3 regions of the Oceanobacillus sp. FSL K6-2867 genome follow, and region 2 is predicted to be linked to each of the others. Evidence: riboswitches for the same ligand, from Rfam matches in the RefSeq annotation. Region 2 holds a riboswitch; each other region holds the start of a gene.
What was found. Region 2 has a riboswitch for S-adenosylmethionine ahead of NSQ77_RS04000 (cyclase family protein). Riboswitches for the same ligand answer to the same signal wherever they lie in the genome.

Region 1 (3,285 bases), 1.5 Mb from region 2:
TTCGTACCACCACGATAGATAATACTATCTCCAATCAATTGCCCTTCTCGATCATAATCACATGCTGAAATAATTGCCTCCACATCGTTTCTTCTCATTAGAGAGTGGATTATCTTTAACTGCTTTGCAGCTCCGCCATCTGTTCGTGCTCGATTTCGCGGATTGCTTTTCACTTTATATTTAAATTCAGAAGGGATAAAAGGAAAATTATCCATTTTCCAGCTTCGCATTTTACCATCATAGTCCTTCGCATCGTATAACTCTACAAGATGACCAAACGCCCAAGTGATCAAATAGTTATCTCCCTCAAAATAGCCATCTTTTTTTGTTTTAATTTTCAATGCGTCTGCAATATTTTTTGCGACGGATGGTTTTTCTGCAAGTATTAATCGGACTCCCATTTCGAATTCATCCCCTTTCCTTTTATGCCAAAGCCGTTCGTTTTTCTCTATTAACTCCTCTACTAGAAACATTCGTTCGATATCTCATTATGCCATAGATTGCCCTTTTTTTCTAATTGATTCCTATCCCGTATATGGCTTAGATTGGTTGGATGACCACTTTCTATTACGTTTTTATTTTAATTCAACCAATTTTAATTTTCTCTCTTATATGATATAAATGCTCTCAGCATTATTATGGTTAAAAAATACTTCTTTTCTATCTCCATCAAAATCATTTGCATAGACTGGGTCGGATTTTTTGCATACTTACATATTTTCAAAGCCAATTAGAATAACTTCCAATCCATAAATAAACTGCTGATCATAATCCGCATCTACAGTTAAAACCATCTGCAAATGGCAGCTCGATTGGCATGTCCTGATGTACTTCCTTTTTTAGGTTAACGAGTATTAATAATCCACCACCTGTATTTTATATAATACTTATAAATTACTCATGAATGGTTAAACTAGCTTCATTGGTGATATTAAATCACCGTGAATATTTACAGGAGGTGCGATGATGTCTGAGCAAAATAAAAATCGCAACAAGGATAAAGGAAAACAAAACAATCGCAATAAACATAATAAACAAGGTAATGATACGGAATTCGCTAGTGAAAACAGTGAATTTCTCAACTTAGACAATAAGAAAAACAAACGAAAAAGGTAGCAACAATACTAAAAGCTAAGTCATTGACTTCATCTTGACTTAGCTTTTTTGCTGTACAAAGATAAAAAGTGAAATCCCCCTTGCTTTTTTTATTTTTCTAATGTAAGGTATTACTAATATAATTTTGAAAAATTACATAAATCTATTTATATTCTTATCCAGAGAGACGGAGGGACTGGCCCTTTGATGTCTCAGCAACCAGCCGATAACGGTCCGGTGCTAATTCCAGTAAGCAACTATTCAAGTTGTTTAGAAGATAAGAAGAATGCTGTGCTATTAAGAGCAATCTTCTTATCGGAGGGTTGCTCTTTTTTAATTTTCTATTGGAGGCTAAAACATGACAAATAGCAGGTTACAAACGAAATTCGTACAGCTAGGGAATAAGAGTGATGAAAAAACAGGGGCAATTAATCCGCCCATTTATTTATCTACGGCCTATCAGCACAAAGGGCTTGGACAATCAACAGGATATGATTATACAAGAACGAAAAATCCTACTCGAACTATTTTAGAGGAAGGTATTGCTGACTTAGAATCTGGTGATGCAGGGTTTGCCTGTAGCTCGGGAATGGCAGCTATTCAATTAGTCCTATCTCTGTTCCGTACAGGTGATCATATCATTGCACCAGAAGACTTATACGGTGGAACCTATCGGATTTTCGAACAATATGCGGACACCTACCAGATTGAGACTACCTATGATACGTTTGAAACAATTGAAAAAACAGAGCAGTTAATCAATAAGCGTACGAAGGCTCTTTTTATTGAAACACCTACCAATCCTTTAATGCAGGAAATTGATATTCCTAGCTATGCAAAATTGGCACAGAAGCACAACCTTCTACTCATCGTTGACAATACCTTTTTAACACCATACTTACAACAGCCACTACAGCTAGGGGCGGACATTGTTGTCCACAGTGCGACCAAGTATATTGGCGGACATAATGATGTGTTAGCTGGATTAGTCGTTGCAAAAGGTGCTGAGACCTGTGAAAAGTTATCCCAAAATCATAATGCTACTGGTGCAGTCCTCTCCCCTGTTGATTCCTGGCTACTTATTAGAGGATTAAAAACATTAGCGCTCCGTGTAGAAAGACATGAGGGAAATGCACAAAGCATAGCAAGATTTTTAAAAGAACATCCAGCAGTTACGGATGTGTTCTATCCGAATAAGGGTGGCATGCTTTCCTTCTCTCTTAAAGAGGAACAGTGGGTGAATCCATTTCTATCAGCTCTAAATTTAATTGTTTTTGCCGAGAGTCTTGGTGGTGTAGAGAGCTTTATTACATATCCAACAACACAAACTCATGCGGACATACCAGAGTCGGAAAGAATTCGTCGGGGAATAAGCAATCATTTGCTCCGTTTCTCTGTAGGTCTGGAGCATATCGAGGATTTAAAAGCAGATTTACAGCAAGCTTTATCCAAATTCAACGAGGAGGGTGAAAAATGAATCAAGTGAAGCGGCATGTGGAAACGAAATTCATTCATGGATCACAGCGAGTTGCAGCAGGCTCTGGTGCAGTAAATACGCCGATTTACCTTTCATCTACTTTTCACCAAAACAGCTTTGATTCATTTGGTCCATTTGATTACAGCCGGTCAGGAAATCCGACACGTCAAGCATTGGAGGATAAAATTGCAGAACTTGAAAATGGGACACGTGGATTTGCATTTGCCTCTGGTATGGCAGCCATTTCTTCTGCGCTTTTATTGCTCTCTGCTGGTGATCATGTTTTAGTAACAGGGGACGTGTACGGCGGGACCTATCGTTTTGTATCAGAGGTTTTGAAACGATATCAAATTAATCATACCTTCGTCGATATGACTGATTTGGATGAAACAGCACGTGCTATTCAATCGAATACCAAAGCGATTTATATTGAAACGCCTTCCAATCCATGTATGAATATTACTGACCTTGCTGGGCTTGTAAAAATCGCGAAGGCAAACAATTGTCTTACGTTTGTTGATAATACATTTATGACACCCCTGTACCAAAACCCATTAGAGCACGGAGCTGATATCGTACTTCATAGTGCAACTAAATTTCTATCCGGGCATAGTGATGTGATTGCGGGATTAGCTGTTACTCGTGATGAATCCCTTGGGGAAAAGCTTGCTTTTATCCAAAATTCCTTTGGAGCGATTCTTGGGGCTCAAGAT
Region 2 (3,285 bases):
CGGGCAAAATTTAATTCACCATAAATTTTTTCACACACTCCAGCTGCTGTCAAAAACTCAGCTTTAACAATGCTTTCTACCTCGTTTAACCGACGCTCGTGCCTTTGCATTAAAGTTTTTACACGTTCACCCAAGCGATAGATATTCTCACCATGCCCCGGTAAGACTAACTCTGTCGGATAATGCTGCATCCGCTCAACTGATGCAAAATAATCGTTTAATGGATCGAATTCCTCGCCTGTCCACAAACCGATTACAGGAGAAATGTTATTTAAAATATGGTCACCAATTAGCATTAGCTTCCTGTCTTTTTGATAAAAGCAATAATGATCTGGAGCATGACCTGGTGTCCAAACAGCCTCAAACAACTGATTCCCTAACAGCATGGTATCTGTTTCTTCAAAGAATCCATCTGGTTCAAATTCATAGATAAAGGAATCATTCCCAATTTTGCCAGGCAAATCCGGGCCCCCATGCATATGAAGCAAATCAGCCAGATTTTCTTTAATTCTAGCTTTATCACGATGTTTCAACATTTCCTTATATCCAAGTTTCGATATAAAAACGGGAACACCCTTTTGATCCTGAAACCATCTCGCAAGACCAATATGATCCTGATGTGTATGTGTTAAAACAACCTTTTCCACTTCGACACCAGTATCGAATAGCGATTCCCAAGTCGCAATTGCTTCTTCTGCATAAATCCCTGTATCAATAACGGTATAGCCATTCTCCCCTTTTACAAGATAGCTATTTACCTCTTGCATTCCTCCAGGAAAACGAACGACTAGCTTTTCTATACCCTCACAAACATCTACTAACAAATTATCATCCCCATTATACAAAGCTCTTTCTATACTATTAATTTTAGCGTTCATCAGTTAGATTGCAAGAATCTCTAACTTTTGCAGTGGATTTTCACGCTACATGTAATTTTCTTAACTTTAATGGTTGACATTCAGAATCGTATGGAGTATTCTAATTATTAATTTCATACAAAAACTTTCTTATCCAGAGAGGTGGAGGGACTGGCCCTATGATACCTCGGCAACAGACTTTTTAAGTACTGTGCCAATTCCAGAAGCAATGATTGCTTGAAGATAAGAAGAGATATTAGACGATACGGTACCTAAACCTCTTCTTATTTTTAAGAAGAGGTTTTTTCATTTCTCTTAAGATGTTAAAAAAACTATTGGGGGGATTCAATTGTCAACGGTTCAAGCAGGAACAGAATTGCAACAGGCAATTGCATTACTGAAAGAAAAGAAATGGGTAGATCTCACGCATGCGTTTGGTCCAGATTCACCACATTTTTCAGCATTTGATGATGCGGAATTCAAGACGCTTTTCACACATGATGATGGCTTTTTCGCACAACGATTTAACTTTCCTGGACAATACGGCACACACATTGATGCACCGATTCATTTTGTACAGGATCAACGTTACCTTGAAGAGCTTGAATTAAAGGAGCTTGTTTTACCACTTGTAGTAATCGATAAGTCAAAGGAAGCTTTAGAAAATAATGACTTCACCTTATCTAAAGAAGATATTCTAGCATTTGAAGCAACCAATGGAGAGATTGAAGCAGATACATTCGTAGCATTACGAACCGACTGGAGTAAACGTTGGTCAGATAAGACTGCTTTTGAAAATAAGGACGAAGCAGGCAATAGTCACTTGCCTGGATGGGGAATCGACGCACTGCGATTTTTATTTGAAGAAAGAAACATAAATGCTGTCGGTCATGAAACATTTGATACAGATTCCTCCATCGATGTCCGAAAAAATGGCTCACTCATTGGCGAGTATTATGTGCTGGAACAAGATACATATCAGATAGAGCTACTAACCAATTTAGATAAAGTACCAACAAAAGGAGCTTATATCTTTAATATCGTTGCCAAACCAGAAAAAGCAACTGGATTTCCAGTAAGATCTTTTGCAATATTACCTTAATAAAAATATGGAGGGATTTTCATGACGAAAACATTAATTAAAGCACCATTTAAAGCAGACCACGTAGGAAGCCTATTACGACCTGAAAGGATACATAAAGCGAGAAAGGATTTTAAAGAAGAAGCTATTTCCACAAGTGAGCTTCGTGCGATTGAGACAGAGGAAATTAAGCGAATAGTTGATAAACAAATTGAAGTTGGCCTTCAGGCTGTAACCGATGGGGAGTTTCGCAGAAGATTTTGGCATACAGATTTCTTAGAGCACTTTATTGGAATTGAAGGCTATGTACCAGACCATGGATTTAAATTTGTAGACGTAGAAACGGAAAAATACGACGTGCGCAATGTTGGAAAAATAGCATTTGACCCAGAACATCCATTCATTAAAGACTTTATTGAATTTAAAGAAATTGTTGGTGACAGAGCTGTCGCAAAACAAACAATTCCAAGTCCAAATCAGTTGTTCAATGCTGGAATTCGGAATACAGATGTCTATCCAGACATCGAGGTATATGCAAATGATATTATCGTCGCTTACCGTGATGCGATAAAAGCATTTTACGATGCAGGCTGCCGCTACCTGCAATTAGATGATGTTTATATTGCAGGATTGAGCTCTGATACGATTCCATTTAATGATAGTAAATTAACAAGAGAATATTTAATCGATTTAGCGCTCCGAGTTGCGAATGGTGTACTAGAAGATAAACCAGAAGATTTAGTTGTAACGACTCATTTATGTCGCGGAAACTATCAATCTACCTGGGCGTTTGAAGGAAGCTACGCAAAAATTGCACCAACATTATTCGCAAAAGAAAAAGTAGATGGATTTTTCTTGGAATATGATGATGACCGTTCTGGAACCTTTGAGCCATTGAAGTATATCCCAGAGGGCGGTGCACAAGTAGTCATTGGCGCTGTAACATCTAAATTTGGTGAACTTGAAGATAAAGAGGCATTGAAAGCACGCATTCAAGAAGCTGGTAACTATGTACCGTTGGAGCAATTAGCTTTAAGTCCGCAGTGTGGATTCGCATCAACCCACCATGGTAACAAGCTAACAGAAGAAGAACAATGGAAAAAACTGAAATTTATCGTAGACATTTCAAAAGAAATTTGGGGATAATTTTTCTTTCACATCTAAAAAATTAAAGAAAGAAGGAATAGATCATGACAAAAACTTTAGTAAAAGCACCTTTCAAAGCAGACCACGTAGGAAGTTTATTACGCCCAGAAAGCCTACATCAGGCGAGAGAAGATTTTAAAGCAGGAAAAATCACTGCGGCAGAATTACGCGAAGTAGAAACGAAAGAAATCAAACGTATTG
Region 3 (3,285 bases), 360 kb from region 2:
CTCTTTTGTTAATTTACTGATGGGCGGGAGTGTCCCAGAAGCATCTGCTGTTAAAAAGATGATTGTGTTTGGATGACCAGCAACACTTGGTGAAACAATATTATCAATATTTTCCAGTGGATATGCAGCACGCGTATTCTCCGTTAATGTTGTATCATCGTAGTCGGGAATTCTTGAATTTTCGTCTAAGACAACATTCTCAAGTACTGATCCATAACGTATAGCGTTAAAGATTTGCGGCTCTTTTTCCTCTGAAAGGTTAATACATTTTGCGTAGCAGCCACCTTCAATATTGAACACGCCATTTGGACTCCAGCCATGCTCATCATCTCCAATTAGACGGCGGTATGGGTCAGCAGATAATGTTGTTTTTCCTGTGCCGGAAAGACCAAAGAAAAGTGCTACATCTCCTTCAGGACCAACGTTTGCCGAGCAATGCATGGATAAGATATCCTGCTTTGGCAGCAAGTAATTCATTACAGAGAAAATAGATTTTTTTATTTCACCAGCATATTCTGTACCTCCAATTAAAACGACACGCTTTTTAAAGGAAATTAAGATAAACGTTTCCGAATTGGTTCCATCTACAGCTGGGTCTGCTTTAAAATTTGGAGCAGAAATAACTGTAAACTCTGCTTGGTGATTGTTTAACTCTTCATCTGAAGGGGTGATAAATAGCTGACGTGAAAAAAGGTTATGCCATGCGTATTCATTAATGACTTGAATTGGCAAACGGTAATTTTTATCCGCCCCAGCAAACCCTTTAAACTGATAAAGCTCATCTTTTTCTTTTAAATAATCAATTACTTTTCTGTAGAGATTATCAAATGCTTTTTCTTCAATTGGGCGGTTTACCTTTCCCCAGTCAACAAAATCTGCACAAATTTCATCTTTTACAATAAATTTATCTTCCGGTGAACGACCAGTATATTTACCGGTAGTCGCTCGAATTGCCCCAGTTGAGGTAAGGCTTCCTTCTTCGTGACTTAAAATCTTTTCAACTAATTGTGCTACCGACAAATTAATATGCATATTATTGTGCTCGTTTAACTCTTTAATTAGTGATCTTTCCACTGTTTTCATATCATTATCTCCTGCCTTTTTAAGAATATCATCTGTTTATGACAACATTTATTTTCTTAAGTTGTTTATTAGTATAACACATTTAAATTATTAGTCCATACTATTTAAAGATAATTTATAAAAATATATGTTGACCCATCATTCCAAAATAGTTGACACCACCAGCTACTTTCGTTAGTCTTAAGATTGAACGGATACTCTCTTATTCAGAGTTGGTGGAGGGACAGACCCGATGAAGCCCAGCAACCATCACGTGATGTGAAATGGTGCTAACCTGATGCAAGGAACAATTCCTTGAACAATAAGAGCGAAAGGCCAGTATACCCTTTCCTCATGTCTTTGAAGGAAAGGCTTTTTTGTTTTTCGCAAATAGGAAAAGTATAAGACTCATAATTTGCATTAGTGCAACTTAGGCATTTGCCTAAAGACTTGGACTCCAAAGTATAAGGTTTTCTAAGATAGCAAAATACGTTTTCGTAAGAATTCCTTTTACGAATACCAAGTTTTCTAATAGAGAAGTTTTATATAAAATAATATTCATTGAAATTCGATTCACCTGGTCAGCGGGAAAAGTTTTACCTTTTGAAGGTACTTTGAATAATATATGTAGAACATTTAAATTAGAGTTCCGTAACATACAATAAAGGAGAGTTTAGCCTAATGGCTGTAAATCGACGTTTATTTACTTCAGAATCAGTAACAGAAGGTCATCCAGACAAAATGTCAGACCAAATATCAGATGCAATCCTTGATGAAATATTAAAAAAGGATCCGAATGCACGCGTTGCGTGTGAAACAACAGTTACAACTGGGTTAGTGTTAGTGGCAGGTGAAATTTCCACAAGCACATATGTAGATATTCCTGCAATTGTGAGAGAAACGATTAAAGGAATTGGCTATACTCGAGCCAAATATGGTTTTGACTCGGAAACATGCGCAGTTATGACGGCGATTGATGAACAATCCGCAGATATTGCTGGTGGAGTTGACACTGCACTAGAAGCCCGCGAAGGGAAAATGAGCGAGGATGAAATTGATGCAATTGGCGCGGGAGATCAAGGTTTAATGTTTGGTTTTGCTTGTGATGAAACCAAAGAGCTTATGCCATTGCCAATTTCACTAGCCCACAAGTTATCGAAACGCCTTGCTGATGTAAGAAAAGAAAACATTGTAGACTACCTGCGACCGGATGGTAAAACACAGGTTACCGTAGAATACGATGAAAATGATCAGCCTGTTCGAATCGATACGATTGTTATTTCAACGCAGCATCACCAAGATATTACAAGGGATCAAATTGAAAAGGATATGATCGAGCATGTTGTTCGTGCCGTAGTTCCTGCTGATCTCTTGGATGAAAAAACAAAGTATTTCATTAATCCAACTGGTCGCTTTGTTATTGGTGGGCCACAAGGGGATGTGGGACTTACTGGACGCAAGATTATTGTTGACACTTATGGTGGATATGCACGTCATGGCGGTGGAGCATTTAGTGGGAAGGATGCTACAAAAGTAGACCGTTCTGCTGCATATGCCGCACGCTATGTTGCAAAAAACATCGTTGCTGCAGGACTTGCCAAGTCATGTGAAGTTCAATTGGCATACGCGATTGGTGTGGCGGAGCCTGTATCCATTGCAATAAATACATTTGGTACAGGGAAAGTGAGCGAAGAAACACTTGTAGCTGCGATTCGTAAATTATTCGATCTTCGCCCAGCTGGAATTATTCGGATGCTTGACCTCCGTCAACCGGTATTTAAAGATACTGCTGCATATGGCCATTTTGGCAGAACGGATGTTGCATTTTCATGGGAAAAAACGGATAAAGTTGATGAGTTGCTTGCATTGACGAAATAATATATATTGCTGTACAGCTCTATTTGAGTCGTACAGCTTTTTTTAGCTGATGGAATCTTGGCGGGTGTACGATTTATAGTATGGAAAGAGGAGAATGTTTAATGTACTACTATGAAGATAACAGTGGGCTGCTGCTGGATATAGTCATACTAATCGGTGTATTTTCACTAATTATTTTTATATTTAATTCAATCATGAGAAAGCTATTGAACGTAAAGCGTCCGAAATGGTTTTCTAATAATTATGTGAACAAAGTACATGAAAAGTATGATAAAAGGCTACGATTAACATCTGTTATCGTATACATGGTGGCTGGACTTTACTTCATTTTTACAACTAATAATA

Region 1: another riboswitch for S-adenosylmethionine. It lies ahead of NSQ77_RS18260 (methionine biosynthesis PLP-dependent protein); the one in region 2 lies ahead of NSQ77_RS04000 (cyclase family protein).
Region 3: another riboswitch for S-adenosylmethionine. It lies ahead of metK (methionine adenosyltransferase); the one in region 2 lies ahead of NSQ77_RS04000 (cyclase family protein).

What each region holds. Positions count from the first base shown of each region.
Region 1 is NZ_CP150144.1:3,787,409-3,790,693, reverse strand. It holds gene NSQ77_RS18270 (DNA topoisomerase) at 1-401, opposite strand, end outside; gene NSQ77_RS18265 (hypothetical protein) at 967-1,116, shown strand; SAM riboswitch class I at 1,268-1,379, shown strand; gene NSQ77_RS18260 (methionine biosynthesis PLP-dependent protein) at 1,454-2,572, shown strand; gene metC (cystathionine beta-lyase) at 2,569-3,285, shown strand, end outside.
Region 2 is NZ_CP150144.1:852,471-855,755, forward strand. It holds gene NSQ77_RS03995 (MBL fold metallo-hydrolase) at 1-824, opposite strand, end outside; SAM riboswitch class I at 1,005-1,107, shown strand; gene NSQ77_RS04000 (cyclase family protein) at 1,207-1,959, shown strand; gene NSQ77_RS04005 (5-methyltetrahydropteroyltriglutamate--homocysteine S-methyltransferase) at 1,981-3,084, shown strand; gene NSQ77_RS04010 (5-methyltetrahydropteroyltriglutamate--homocysteine S-methyltransferase) at 3,129-3,285, shown strand, end outside.
Region 3 is NZ_CP150144.1:488,677-491,961, reverse strand. It holds gene pckA (phosphoenolpyruvate carboxykinase (ATP)) at 1-1,083, opposite strand, end outside; SAM riboswitch class I at 1,283-1,391, shown strand; gene metK (methionine adenosyltransferase) at 1,744-2,940, shown strand; gene NSQ77_RS02225 (DUF4181 domain-containing protein) at 3,042-3,285, shown strand, end outside.